DNA from 4 places in the Bacillus sp. C-3-6 genome. Region 1 is predicted to be linked to each of the others. Evidence: riboswitches for the same ligand, from Rfam matches in the RefSeq annotation. Region 1 holds a riboswitch; each other region holds the start of a gene.
What was found. Region 1 has a riboswitch for S-adenosylmethionine ahead of mtnK (S-methyl-5-thioribose kinase). Riboswitches for the same ligand answer to the same signal wherever they lie in the genome.
Positions count from the first base shown of each region.

Region 2: it holds a riboswitch for S-adenosylmethionine, as region 1 does, so the genes downstream of both, ACW0JX_RS02060 (cyclase family protein) here and mtnK (S-methyl-5-thioribose kinase) in region 1, are expected to answer to the same signal.
Region 3: it holds a riboswitch for S-adenosylmethionine, as region 1 does, so the genes downstream of both, ACW0JX_RS12875 (ECF-type riboflavin transporter substrate-binding protein) here and mtnK (S-methyl-5-thioribose kinase) in region 1, are expected to answer to the same signal.
Region 4: it holds a riboswitch for S-adenosylmethionine, as region 1 does, so the genes downstream of both, ACW0JX_RS04045 (sugar ABC transporter substrate-binding protein) here and mtnK (S-methyl-5-thioribose kinase) in region 1, are expected to answer to the same signal.

Region 1 is NZ_CM137247.1:3,847,447-3,850,635, reverse strand. Features, by position in the region: gene ACW0JX_RS19610 (pyridoxal phosphate-dependent aminotransferase) at 1-478, opposite strand, end outside; gene ACW0JX_RS19605 (carbon-nitrogen family hydrolase) at 493-1,356, shown strand; SAM riboswitch class I at 1,428-1,569, shown strand; gene mtnK (S-methyl-5-thioribose kinase) at 1,660-2,841, shown strand; gene mtnA (S-methyl-5-thioribose-1-phosphate isomerase) at 2,838-3,189, shown strand, end outside.
Region 2 is NZ_CM137247.1:385,419-388,607, forward strand. Features, by position in the region: gene ACW0JX_RS02050 (ATP-binding protein) at 1-529, shown strand, start outside; gene ACW0JX_RS02055 (hypothetical protein) at 759-1,139, shown strand; gene ACW0JX_RS02060 (cyclase family protein) at 1,168-1,800, opposite strand; SAM riboswitch class I at 1,886-1,998, opposite strand; gene ACW0JX_RS02065 (PRK06851 family protein) at 2,148-3,189, shown strand, end outside.
Region 3 is NZ_CM137247.1:2,515,469-2,518,657, reverse strand. Features, by position in the region: gene ACW0JX_RS12880 (ABC transporter ATP-binding protein) at 1-1,296, opposite strand, end outside; gene ACW0JX_RS12875 (ECF-type riboflavin transporter substrate-binding protein) at 1,307-1,855, opposite strand; SAM riboswitch class I at 1,995-2,110, opposite strand; gene ACW0JX_RS12870 (aspartate/glutamate racemase family protein) at 2,264-2,944, shown strand; gene ACW0JX_RS12865 (macrolide family glycosyltransferase) at 3,035-3,189, opposite strand, start outside.
Region 4 is NZ_CM137247.1:792,912-796,100, reverse strand. Features, by position in the region: gene ACW0JX_RS04050 (NCS2 family permease) at 1-1,041, shown strand, start outside; SAM riboswitch class I at 1,130-1,235, shown strand; gene ACW0JX_RS04045 (sugar ABC transporter substrate-binding protein) at 1,324-2,436, shown strand; gene ACW0JX_RS04040 (sugar ABC transporter ATP-binding protein) at 2,433-3,189, shown strand, end outside.

The DNA.
Region 1 (3,189 bases):
TTTTATAATCCGGTAAAAAATGATTTTCTGCAATAAGCGGCATGGTTTCAAAGTGTGCCTTTGCTAAGGCAACCCCAGATAAATAATCTGGATAGCCTGGATCCGGAACGAGAATTGTATCACCAGGATTTGTAAAACAAATTGGTAATTCTACTAGTCCAGCCTTCCCACCAAACAAAATAGCAACTTCAGTTTTTGGGTTTAATTCGACGCCGTACTCACGTTTATAGAATGTAGTCACGGCTTCCTTTAAGCTTTCATGTCCGCGAAATGGCGGATATTTATGATGAATGGTCTTTTCGGCAGCATCTTGTAAAGCTTTTACGATATGCTGCGGTGTTGGTTGATCTGGATTACCTTGACCTAGATTAATAACATCGTGACCAGCTGCAACGACTTTGTTAACTTTTGCAACAAGTGAAGCGAAAAATTGTGTTGGCAATGATGTTACTATCTCAGAAGGTTGAAATAATTTCATACTTTCCACCTCTTTTGAAAGTTGTTACAATTCTAGTGACAAATGATATAATCTTTCCAGTATTTTGTAAAGAAAAAAATAAGAATGGGGCTGAAAAAATGAAAGTCGCATGTATTCAAATGGATATTGTTTTTGGAGATGTAGAAAAAAATATTGAGAATGCTAAAAATAAAATAAGCGAAGCTATGAAGGAAAGGCCAGATGTTATCGTCTTACCAGAACTATGGACAACAGGATATGATTTAACGAGACTTTCTGAAATTGCAGATAGGGATGGAGTGGAAACGAAAGAAAAGTTAATAGAATGGGCGAAGCAATATGATGTACATATTGTTGGTGGTTCTATAGCAAAGCAAACAGAGCAAGGCGTTACAAATACGATGTATGTTGTAAATAATGAAGGACAGCTAGTCAACGAATATAGTAAAGTACATTTATTTCAGCTTATGGATGAACATAAATATTTAATAGCCGGTAATGGTACGGGCGAATTTAAGCTGGATGATGTTGAATGCGCTGGAACAATTTGTTATGATATTCGTTTTCCAGAGTGGATGCGTGTCCATACTGCTAAAGGGGCAAAAGTATTATTTGTTGTAGCTGAATGGCCATTAGTTCGTTTAGCACATTGGCGTTTGCTATTGCAAGCAAGAGCAGTTGAAAATCAGTGTTATGTTGTTGCATGTAATAGAGCAGGAAAGGATCCAAATAATGTATTTGCGGGTCATTCTTTAATTGTGGACCCTTGGGGTGAAGTTGTAGTAGAGGCGAATGAAGAGGAATCAATTTTATTTGGAGAGCTTGAATTCGAGAAAATTAAAGAAGTACGTAAAGGAATTCCAGTTTTTGCGGATCGCCGTCCAGAATTATACAAATAAAATGTTGACAAGTGATTTTTATTCTTGGTATAGTCTTCAACATAAAGTTAAAAATTCAAAAAATTATACAACTCTTATCAAGAGCAGGTGGAGGGATTTGGCCCGATGAAGCCCAGCAACCGACCGTAATACCATTGTGAAATGGGGCGTTTATTACGCCAAAAGGCACGGTGCTAATTCCAGCAGAAAGTAAAACTTTCTGGCAGATAAGAGGGGAGAAGATAAACTTCAAACCTCTTTCTTAGTGGAAAGAGGTTTTTCTATGTTAGAAAAACCTCTGAATTTAAAAAGGGGGAGAAGACGATGGGATATTATTCATTAACAGAAATAACAGCTGTACAATATGCGAAAGATCATGGCTATTTTGAAGCGAAGGCAAATGTCGTTTGTCATGAAATTGGAGACGGAAACTTAAATTACGTGTTCAAATTAGATGATGGAGAGAAATCAATTATAATAAAACAAGCACTGCCTTATGCGAAAGTAGTTGGTGAAAGCTGGCCATTGTCTATAAAAAGAGCAACGATTGAAAGCAAGGCATTACAAATTTTTGCGCAGTATGTACCGGATTATGTTCCAGTAGTGTACAGTCATGATGAAGAGTTAGCGATAACGGTAATAGAAGACTTATCAAGACTAACAATTACAAGAAAAGGATTAATAGACGGAGAAGAATATCCGCTTTTATCCCAGCATATCGGCCGTTTTCTAGCACATGTTTTATTTTACACTTCAGATTTTGGTTTACAGTCAGAAGAGAAGAGGGTACTAGAAGGTACCTTTGTAAATCCGGACCTTTGTAAAATTACAGAGGAATTAGTGTTTACAGATCCGTTTGGACATTATGATACAAATGATTATGAGCCAGATTTACAGCTCGTGGTTGATGAACTTTGGAGTGATAAAACTTTAAAACTAAAAGTAGCACAATATAAATATAAGTTCTTAACAAGAAAAGAAACTCTTATTCATGGTGATTTACATACTGGTAGTATTTTTTCGTCACCTTCTGAAACGAAAGTGATTGATCCAGAATTTGCGACATATGGCCCATTTGGATTTGACATAGGTCAATTTATTGCAAATCTATTATTAAATGCTTTATCTAGAGAAGAAGAGAAAAGAAGTGTACTATTTTTCCATATAGAAAAGACGTGGAGTTATTTTGTAGAAACTTTTACAAAGTTATGGATTGGAGAAGGTGTAGAAGCATATACGAAAGAAAAACAATGGTTACCAATTATTTTGCAAAATATCTTTACTGATGCAGTTGGATTTGCCGGATGTGAACTGATTCGTAGAACAATTGGTTTAGCTCATGTAGCAGATTTAGATGAAATAGAAAATAAAGAAACAAGAATTCAAGCTAAGAAACAAGCGCTATCCTTAGGTAAAGAACTAATAAAATATGAATCTAAAAGTGCTGATATTCAACTGTTTCGAACATTATTTCAACAGACAGTTTCAGGGGGCGTAAAAGCGTGAGTACAATTGTTACTGTTCCGAGATCTGTAAGCTGGAAAGGTGATGCAATTGCGGTATTAAATCAAACGAAATTGCCGCATAGCACAGAATACAAAACATTGACGACTATTGAAGAGGTTTGGAAAAGCATCGTAATGTTAGAAGTACGAGGAGCGCCTGCAATTGGAATTGTAGCTGCATTTGGCTTGGCGCTTGCATCAAAAAAATATAGCACTGTACATATTGAAGAATTTCAAAAGAAGTTTAATAGAGATTGTAATTATTTAGGAACGTCACGCCCGACAGCAGTAAATTTATTTTGGGCAATTGATCGTATGAGAGAATCTATTCGAGAGATTACTACAATAA
Region 2 (3,189 bases), 1.8 Mb from region 1:
CTACGACATTATGCTACAAGAAATTGAAAGGGTTAATGGATTTGTTAGTGAATTGATGTTGTTAGGAAAACCAAAGCCAACAAATTATGAAAGGTGTAATATACGAGACATCCTTCTATATGTTGTGCATCTAATGGAAAGTTATGCAACGCAATATAGAGTTAAATGTCATTTACAAGTAGATGGGAATTTACCGGCTATAAACGGTGATGACAAGCAATTAAAACAAGTGTTATTAAATATCATTAAAAATGGAATAGAATCAATGCCAGAGGGTGGAGAAATTCATATTCGTGCATATCAAAAAACGCAAGGACATTTGTGTATTTCTGTTGAAGACCAAGGATTTGGTATAGAGAATGAGAAGTTAGAAAAAATCGGCAAGGCGTTTTACACAACAAAGGAGACTGGTACAGGACTTGGGTTAATGATTACATATAAAATTATTAAGGAACATCAAGGGAGTATCACGATCCAAAGTAGTCTAGGAGTAGGAACGAAAGTAGAAATTTTTCTGCCGACCGTTTAATGTATTGGGAGAAAAGATTTTTCAGAAAAGTGTTCTTGTTGTGTAAATATAAACATTTTATAAAATGTTTCAAGAAGGGTTTTTTTTATAAAATACTTCGTTTATAATGGAGGAAAATATCGACATGAGATTGATTGCTCATGTAGCGGTTCAGTGGTGTTATGAAAAGATAAGAAGGGGTGCACACGCATCCTTTTTTCTATGCAGATATTATGAAAGAGGTGGTATGATGGAATTAACATTAAATTCGACTGTATGTTTACACACGATTCAATTTCGAAAAGAGCAAAAGAATTATATTGTAAAAGATACAATTACAGGAGAAAAATATGAAATGCCGCCACTTTGGATTGATGCATTGGCAATGATGCGTGACGGTTTTTTATTGGGGGAAATTGAGGAGAAATTAAAAGAAGAGTATCCATCCGAAGAAGTGAATATGTTAGCATTCACGAGGCAACTGTTAGAACTAGAACTTGTTGAAATGGTAGATGGAGAAGAGATAGCTTGCACAAAGAAGAAAGAGATAGATTGTTTAGCTTGGGTGCGTCCCCGTGTGGAACAATTCTTTCTTAATTTAAATAGAAAATATAGAAGCAAAGACCAATAGTGGCCTTTGCTTTTTTTATAGGCTGTGTTTAAAAAATAACAGCAAATGCTCTTGCGAAAGCACCGTCACTATTTTTAATTTTTAAAGGTGCTGCTGAGAAAAAGAAACGTTTTGTTTCGATAGCATCTAGATTTGTTAAGTTTTCAATTAAGTAAATATTATTCCCTAGTAATATGTGATGAATCGGTGATGTTTCTGTTGTGACTTCATCAGGAGAAATGAAATCTAAACCGATAGATTTTACTTTTAATCGCACTAGTTCTTTAGCTAATTCTTCAGAAAGATAAAATGCTTCTTTCTCATAAGCTTCTGTATTCCATTTGGTGGATAGATTAGAATGAAAAATAACAATATCACCTTCTTTTATATCAGCATTATGCAATACTGCCTTAGGTAATTTGCGTTCTTGAATATGTGTTACATCTATAAGAACAGCTTCGCCTACAAATTGATCCAGCGGTAATCGATCGATGGTCGTTGCGCCTGAAATAAAATGCGCAGGGGCATCACAATGCGTGCCAACATGAACGACAGAATGAAAATCTGTAACTTGATAGCCTGATTCTTCAACACTTGTAACAGCTTCTAGTTGTATTTTAGGTGTTCCAGGAAATTGAGACATATTATTTTCAAATGTTTGCGATAGATCAATTACTTTCATTTTACATACCTCCAATATATGTTTTTCAAATAATAAAAAGCTCATCCTTCAGTATCAAGAAAGATGAGCTTTACATGCTAGTTGAGTTTTATCTTCCAAAATGCAATGCATTTTGCAGGAATTAGCACCTATTCAGTTTGTATAAACTGAGGTTGCTGGGCTTCAAAGGGCCGGTCCCTCTGCCTCTCTTGATAAAGAAGTATTCAGTTTTTAAAATCGGAATTTTCCGATAGTTAAATTGTAATTCATTTCCTTTTTTCGTGCAATACAAAATAGGTATTCACCCAAATAAAGCTGCTCGCATATTGTAGCTTATGTAAATAGAATGCTGCGAAGGAGTGAGTGCAGTGACAGGAAATATATTAAATTATTATGCTGGTGGTAATACAGCTAGGGGATTTCACAATTTATACGAAGAGAATTTAAAAGGATTAGACAGATTATTTATCTTAAAGGGTGGCCCAGGAACGGGAAAATCTTCTTTAATAAAGGCAATAGGTCGTGAATGGATTGAAAAAGGATATGATATTGAATTTTTGCATTGTTCTTCTGATAATAAATCGGTTGATGGTGTAATTATCCCAAAATTAAAAGCAGGAATTGTTGATGGGACATCGCCGCATGTTATTGAGCCAAAAATGCCAGGAGTTGTTGAAGAGTATATAAATTTAGGAATTGCTTGGGACTCAGATAAACTAAGAAAGCAGAAGTTAGAAATTGAAAGATTTGTTTCAGAAGCAAGCAAAGCTTTTCAGTCTGCTTACGCACGTTTTAAAGAGGCATTGGTTATACATGATGAGTGGGAGAAGATATATATTGATAATATAGATTTTAATAAAGCAAATGAACTAACCAATCAGCTAATCCAGAAATTATTTGCAGATAAAAACGGGAGACAATCGCTTGTAAAACATCGTTTTTTAGGAGCTGCTACACCGAAAGGAGCAGTTGATTTTGTTCCTAATTTAACAGAAGGGTTACCACATCGTTATTTTATAAAAGGGCGCCCAGGCTCTGGAAAATCAACGATGCTCAAAAAGTTAGCTAAGGCAGCTGAAGAAAAAGGATTTGAAGTTGAAGTATATCATTGCGGATTTGACCCGCATAGTCTTGATATGGTTATCGTAAGAGAATTAGGCTTTGCAATTTTTGATAGCACCGCACCACATGAATATTTTCCAAGTCGCGAGGGTGATGAAATTATTGATATGTATGCCCTTATTGTTACGCCAGGGACGGATGAGAAATATGCGAAGGAAATTCGTGATGTTTCCATTCAATATAAAGCAAAAATGAATGAGGCGATGTCTTTCTTAGCGAAAGCAAAATCGGTTCGTGATAAATTAGAACGAATTTATATTGCTGCTATGGATTTTTCAATAGTAGATG
Region 3 (3,189 bases), 1.3 Mb from region 1:
TTGAATTGGCCAATTACGAAATGGATATAAACCACAAATTTTTAAAGTTCCTTCTACTCTATTCTTAATTTCTTCCTTAGAAAAATTATGTAATGTTAATGTAAATGAAACTTCTTGAAAAACAGTAGGCTGTGTAATCATATGATTTGGATTTTGCATCACGTAAGATATGATTTTCCCACGTTTACGAATAGACCAAGAACTAATATTTTCACCTTCTAACAAGATTTTCCCATTTTTTATTTTGTTTATGCCTATAAGACTATGAGCTAATGTGGATTTCCCTGCTCCATTATGTCCCAACAGTGCCACAATTTCTCCTTCATATATTGAAAGGTTTACATTTTCTAATACTTTTTGTTTATTAGGGTATGAAAATGATAAATTCTCCACTTTAAGTAATTCCTTGTTTTTAGTATTACCTTTTAATATGACTTGTTTCTCCATCCACTCTTTTAGAACGTTGCCTATCTTTTCTTTTTGAAGGTTTTCCATTGGATATATTACGTCATTATTACGATCAAAATGTAATCTCTTTAATGCTTCGATGTAAATAGGCTCTCTTAAGCCAATACGTGGCAATATATTTGACGCTAAGATTTCTTTTGGTGTTCCTATTGCAATGACTTTACCTTCATCAATTAATATAACTTTGTCTAAATCCAGCTTTAAAATTTCTTCTATCCTATGTTCGATAATAACAATCGTTTTATTATATTGCTCATGTATATCTTTCATAAGTTCTATCGTATGTACGGCGCTTAGTGGATCTAAGTTCGCTAACGGTTCATCGAACAATAATATATCCGCATTTGTTGTTAATAAACCAGCTAGAGAAACTGTTTGCTTTTGACCTCCTGATAATTCATGTGGACTTTGTTTATGAAACGTATGCATCTTCACCTTTCTTAATGAGTCCGAAACAATCTTTTTCATATCATCTTGCTTTACACATTCATTTTCTAAATAAAAAGCTACATCTTCTTCTACTGTCAGACCAATAAATTGAGCATCTTGATCTTGCAAAATTGTTCCTACCTGCTTACTTTGTTCAAAAATACTTCCTTCCCTCGGGTCTTTACCGGCAATTAAAACGTTACCTGTACTAGTCCCTTCGTAAGAAAATGGGATTAGCCCATTTATACAATGAGCTAATGTCGACTTTCCTGAACCACTTCGTCCAGCAATTAGTACTTTTTCCCCAGGGTATATATGAAAGGTAATATCACTTAAAGTAGGCTGCGCAGCATGCCCATATTGAAAGGTAAATTGTTCAAACGAAATAATTGGTTTCATGTTAACATCCCTACTCTTCAATTTTTAAATGTGTATGTTTCTTATTAGATTTTGCCAAGCCAATTGTAAGTGGCAATCCAACTACTAAGAAAACGATAACATCGGAAATTGTTGCTCCTAATACTTGTATAACAATTTTGTCAAATGGTTCTCCCATCACAATAATATCGAATGCCCCAGCAAATATAATAGCAATGACAATACCAACTAACCCAGTAATTGCTAAATAAGAAATATGCCCCTTGTTAAACGACCCGTTTTTTACACTAAAACCAACTCTTTTTTGAATAAGACCCATCGAAAAACCAATAATCCCTGAACTAATAACCCAGCCCCACCAAATCCCCCATCCAGCAATCGTATCTGTTACGGTATGACCGATAAGTCCGATTAAGAGTCCTGCCAATGGACCAAATAATGCTCCAAAAACAGTTAATATAGCTAATGCTGGTTTAATAAATGTATTCGGTGCAATAGAAAATCCCCAAAGTCCTAATATCCCGTATAATGCTGCTCCAATACCGATTGCTACTACTAACTTTGTTGATAATTTGTTCATTACAATTCCCCTCTCATATTAGTCAACTTTTATTACTCTATATTTAATTTAAAAATGAATTATGCATCTACACTCCCTTTCTATACAACAAAAAATGACCTCTTATATAAGAGGTCATTTTCTTTCACGTTCAAGAATCCTCTTATCTTTCAAAAAACACAACGTGTCCTCTGCGGAATTAGCACCTTCCTATAAAATTACATAGGGGTTGCTGAGGTTTCTTAGGGCCGTTCCCTCCACCTCTCTGGATAAGTATTAATTTGTAATTCGTATTATGGCACTAAAGAATGTAAATTTCAACACTTTTCTTACTATTTTTATTTTTTGTTAAATGGCGCATTTAAATCATTGTATTCTTATCGGAATTGTGAAATAATGAATTCAAAATCGTTTCGGGAGGAATGCATTATGAAAGTGATTGGTTTGATTGGAGGATTAAGTTGGGAATCTACATCATTATACTATAAACATATTAATACGCTTACACTCTCTCAATACGATCAAAATGCGAAGCTAATTTTATATAGTATGGACTTTGGTGAAGTAACTACTTTATTACAAAACCATCAATATGAAGAAGTGAAAAATGAACTAGTTACAGTTGCAAAGAAAGTTGAAAAATCTGGGGCTGAATGTTTATTAATGTGTTCAAATACTGTACATCTATTTGCTGAGGAGGTAGAACAAGCAATATCTATCCCGCTTCTTCACATTGGTGATGTAAGTGCTAAAAAAATGGTAGAACAGAATATAAAACGTATCGGACTATTAGGAACAAAACAAACGATGGAGCAAGATTTCTATAAATCACGATTAGCGAAATATAACATTGAGACAATTATCCCCAATGACGAGGAAAGAACTTTTATCCACCATGTCATATTAGATGAATTAAGTAGAGGGATCATTTCAGAAACATCTAAAGAAGAGTTATTACAAATTACAAAATCATTAATTCAAAATGGTGCTGAAGGTATATTATTAGGCTGCACTGAAATACCTTTACTCATCTCCCAAAATGATCTCACTGTTCCCGTTTTTGATACTGCTTTTTTACATGCAAATACTGCTGTGCAATTTGCTGGATAAGAATATACAAGCATAAAGGTGAGAACCTCTATGCTTGTATAAAGTTATGACTATTTATCCTGCTATTTGCAGGCAGTAAAGCCCCACCAATTAAATTTTTACTTTATTTAAAAGAGATTCAATAACTGCAATTGCTTCTTTTGAACCACCACATTCTAAAAAGCTATCATTAAGTTTTCTTATACCATGTTTATACTTTTCATTTGAAAGAACATCTGTTACGGCCTCTTTTAAAGTGTGTACAT
Region 4 (3,189 bases), 2.2 Mb from region 1:
GCTCATGAAGGCATGACTTTCGCAATTGCATTCTCTGCTGTATTCGTAGCAGGTATGATTTTAATTTTGTTATCATTCACATCTTTCCGTACAAAATTAATGGAAGCAATTCCTGAAAACTTAAAACATGCAATTACTGCTGGTATCGGTCTTTTCATCGCCTTTATCGGTTTACGTTTAACAGGTATCGTTACAAAAAATGATGCAAACTTAGTTGGACTTGGTGATCTTCACTCTGCTCCAGTTCTACTAGCATTGGCTGGGCTTGGAATTACTATTGTTCTTATGTCTTTAAATGTAAATGGCGCACTATTTATTGGTATGCTATTAACTGGTATTATCGCTTTCTTCACAGGACAGTTAACATTCTCAAACGGTGTTACATCAATGCCTGGATTACCAGAAGGAATTATCGTTTCAAATCCAATTACTGCTGTATCTGACGTAATTAACTACGGATTATATGGCGTTGTATTCTCATTCTTCCTTGTTACACTATTCGATACAACAGGTACATTACTTGGGGTAGCTCAACAAGGTGGATTTATGAAAGACGGAAAGCTTCCAAAAGCTGGACGAGCTCTTCTATCTGACTCATTTTCAGCAACAATCGGTTCTATGTTCGGAACAACACCATCAACAGCTTACATTGAATCATCTGCTGGTGTTGCAGCTGGTGGTCGTACTGGTTTAACAACTGTTACAGTAGCTGTTCTATTCGCACTAGCAGCATTCTTCGGCCCATTAGTAAGTGCTGTTTCTGGTGTATCAGCTATTACTGCACCATCATTAATTATCGTTGGTAGTCTTATGATGGGTTCAGTTCGCCACATCGATTGGGATGCATTTGATGAAGCATTCCCAGCATTTTTAGTAATCTTAAGCATGCCACTTACATCAAGTATCGCAACAGGTATCGCACTTGGATTTATTTCATATCCACTTATGAAAGTGGCAAAAGGTAAATTCCGTGCTGTTCACCCACTTGTGTATGTATTTGGAATTTTGTTTGCTTATCAATTGATATTCTTACCACATTAAAATCCCTCTTCCTGAGGGATTTTTTTATAAATACTGTTTGACAATACCATTCGTTTGTGGAATAATTCAAAATAGTTAAATATTCGATGTCTTATCAAGAGCAGGTGGAGGGATGAGCCCTACGAAGCCCGGCAACCGACCCATTTATGGGCACGGTGCTAATTCTTACAACACATTGTGTTGAAAGATAAGAGTAATATGATAAGGCGTCTTTTCTATATGAAAAGGCGTTTTTTATTTTCACTCCCTCCTCTCTCTTTTTAGTTTAGGAGGGATTTTTTTATGAAAAAATTATGTTCCATCGTACTTATTTTTCTCTTATTTACATTAGCGGCTTGTACAAATGAACAAGATGCTATCTCTTCACAAAAGCAACAAACTGTGAGAAAGGCGACTACAACGGTAGAAAATCAATTACAAACAGAAATTCCAAGCCAAATGAAGAAGCCATTAAAAATCGCATTAATTATGCAAATGTCCATCGGAACTTTTTCCTCTCAATATATTGAGGGTGTCAAAAAACAAGTTGAGCTATTTGGCGGCAGTGTACAAGTCTACAATTCTGATAACGATTTAGCAAAAATGGCTGCAAATTTAGATACTGCTATTAATTCAAAAGTGGATGGTATTTTAATTGATCATGGCCGTTCTGAAGCACTAAAACCTGGAGTAGAAAAAGCGTTACAGGCGAACATTCCCGTAGTTGCGTTCGATAACGATCTACGCTTGCCAGGTGTGACAATTATTGATCAAGATGACTATAGTCTTGCATGGAAATCATTAAAAACGTTAGCGGAAGATTTGAATGGACAAGGAAATATCGCAGTTGTATGGGTCGGCGGATTTGCTCCAATGGAACGTCGCAATGTTATCATTGATGCTTTTTATAAACGGTATCCAAATATAAAAGAAGTTGCAAGATTCGGTACTGCTAGTAATAACACACCGCTCGATACACAAACACAAGTAGAAGCTTTACTAAAGAAATATCCGAAAAAAGGCGATTTACAAGCTATTTTCGCTTCGTGGGATGAGTTTGCTAAAGGGGCTGTTAAAGCACTTGAACAAGCTGGTCGTACAGATATAAAAGTATATGGCATTGACTTAAGCAATGAAGATTTACAGCTCATGCAAAAAGAAAACTCACCTTGGACTGCTACAGCTGCAACTGATCCAGCTGAAGTAGGTAAGGTTCAAGTACGATTTTTATACAAAAAAATCGCTGGTGAACAAACGCCAGATATTTATTCACTAGAACCTTATTTAGTAAAGAAAAATAGTTTACCAAAAGAAAATATAACAATGGATCAGTTATCAAAATATATAAACGGTTGGGGAGACTCAAAAGATGCATATTCCCCTTGGATGAAAAAATTAGAGAAGGAGAAAAAATGATGACGTTCTCTCTTCAAAACATTACACATTCTTATCATGTCACTACACCTGTTCTAGAAGATGTTTCTATTCATATTCAAAAAGGAAAAGTACACGCTTTACTAGGCATGAACGGTGCGGGAAAAAGTACTTTACTAAAAATAGCAACTGGTGAAATTCAACCAGTTGTTGGCGATATAAAAATTGATACTCAGTCTGTTTCCTTTACTTCACCGCGCGATGCAAAAAAGCATGGCATTTCTTTCGTAACACAAGAAGTAGATCACGGGCTTATTCCCGGATTATCTGTATTAGAAAATGTACTAATCGATCATTTAGCAATGCAAAATAAAGTACTATTTTCAAAGTCCAAATTAGTCGCACTTGCTAAACAACATTTGCAAACTGTACAGGTAAATTTAAATGTTTCGGAAGATGTTTCAAACTGTTCATTACATGAAAAACAATTACTTCTTATCGCAAGAACTTTATCTAACAATACAAATTACCTTTTATTAGATGAACCTACTTCTTCTCTTGGACCAAAAGAAGTTGAAACCTTTGGGAAACTATTAAAAGATTTAACATCAAAAGGAATTGGCATCCTTTTAGTTTCTCATCGTTTATCAGAGATTCGAAATTTCGCGGATGATGTAACTGTATTACATAATGGTCAAGTTGCCCTTTCTGAAACCATTACAACGATTACAGATCAACAAATTGTGGAAGCAATGACTGGAAAACAACTTACACTTCCTATTAATACAGCACCAA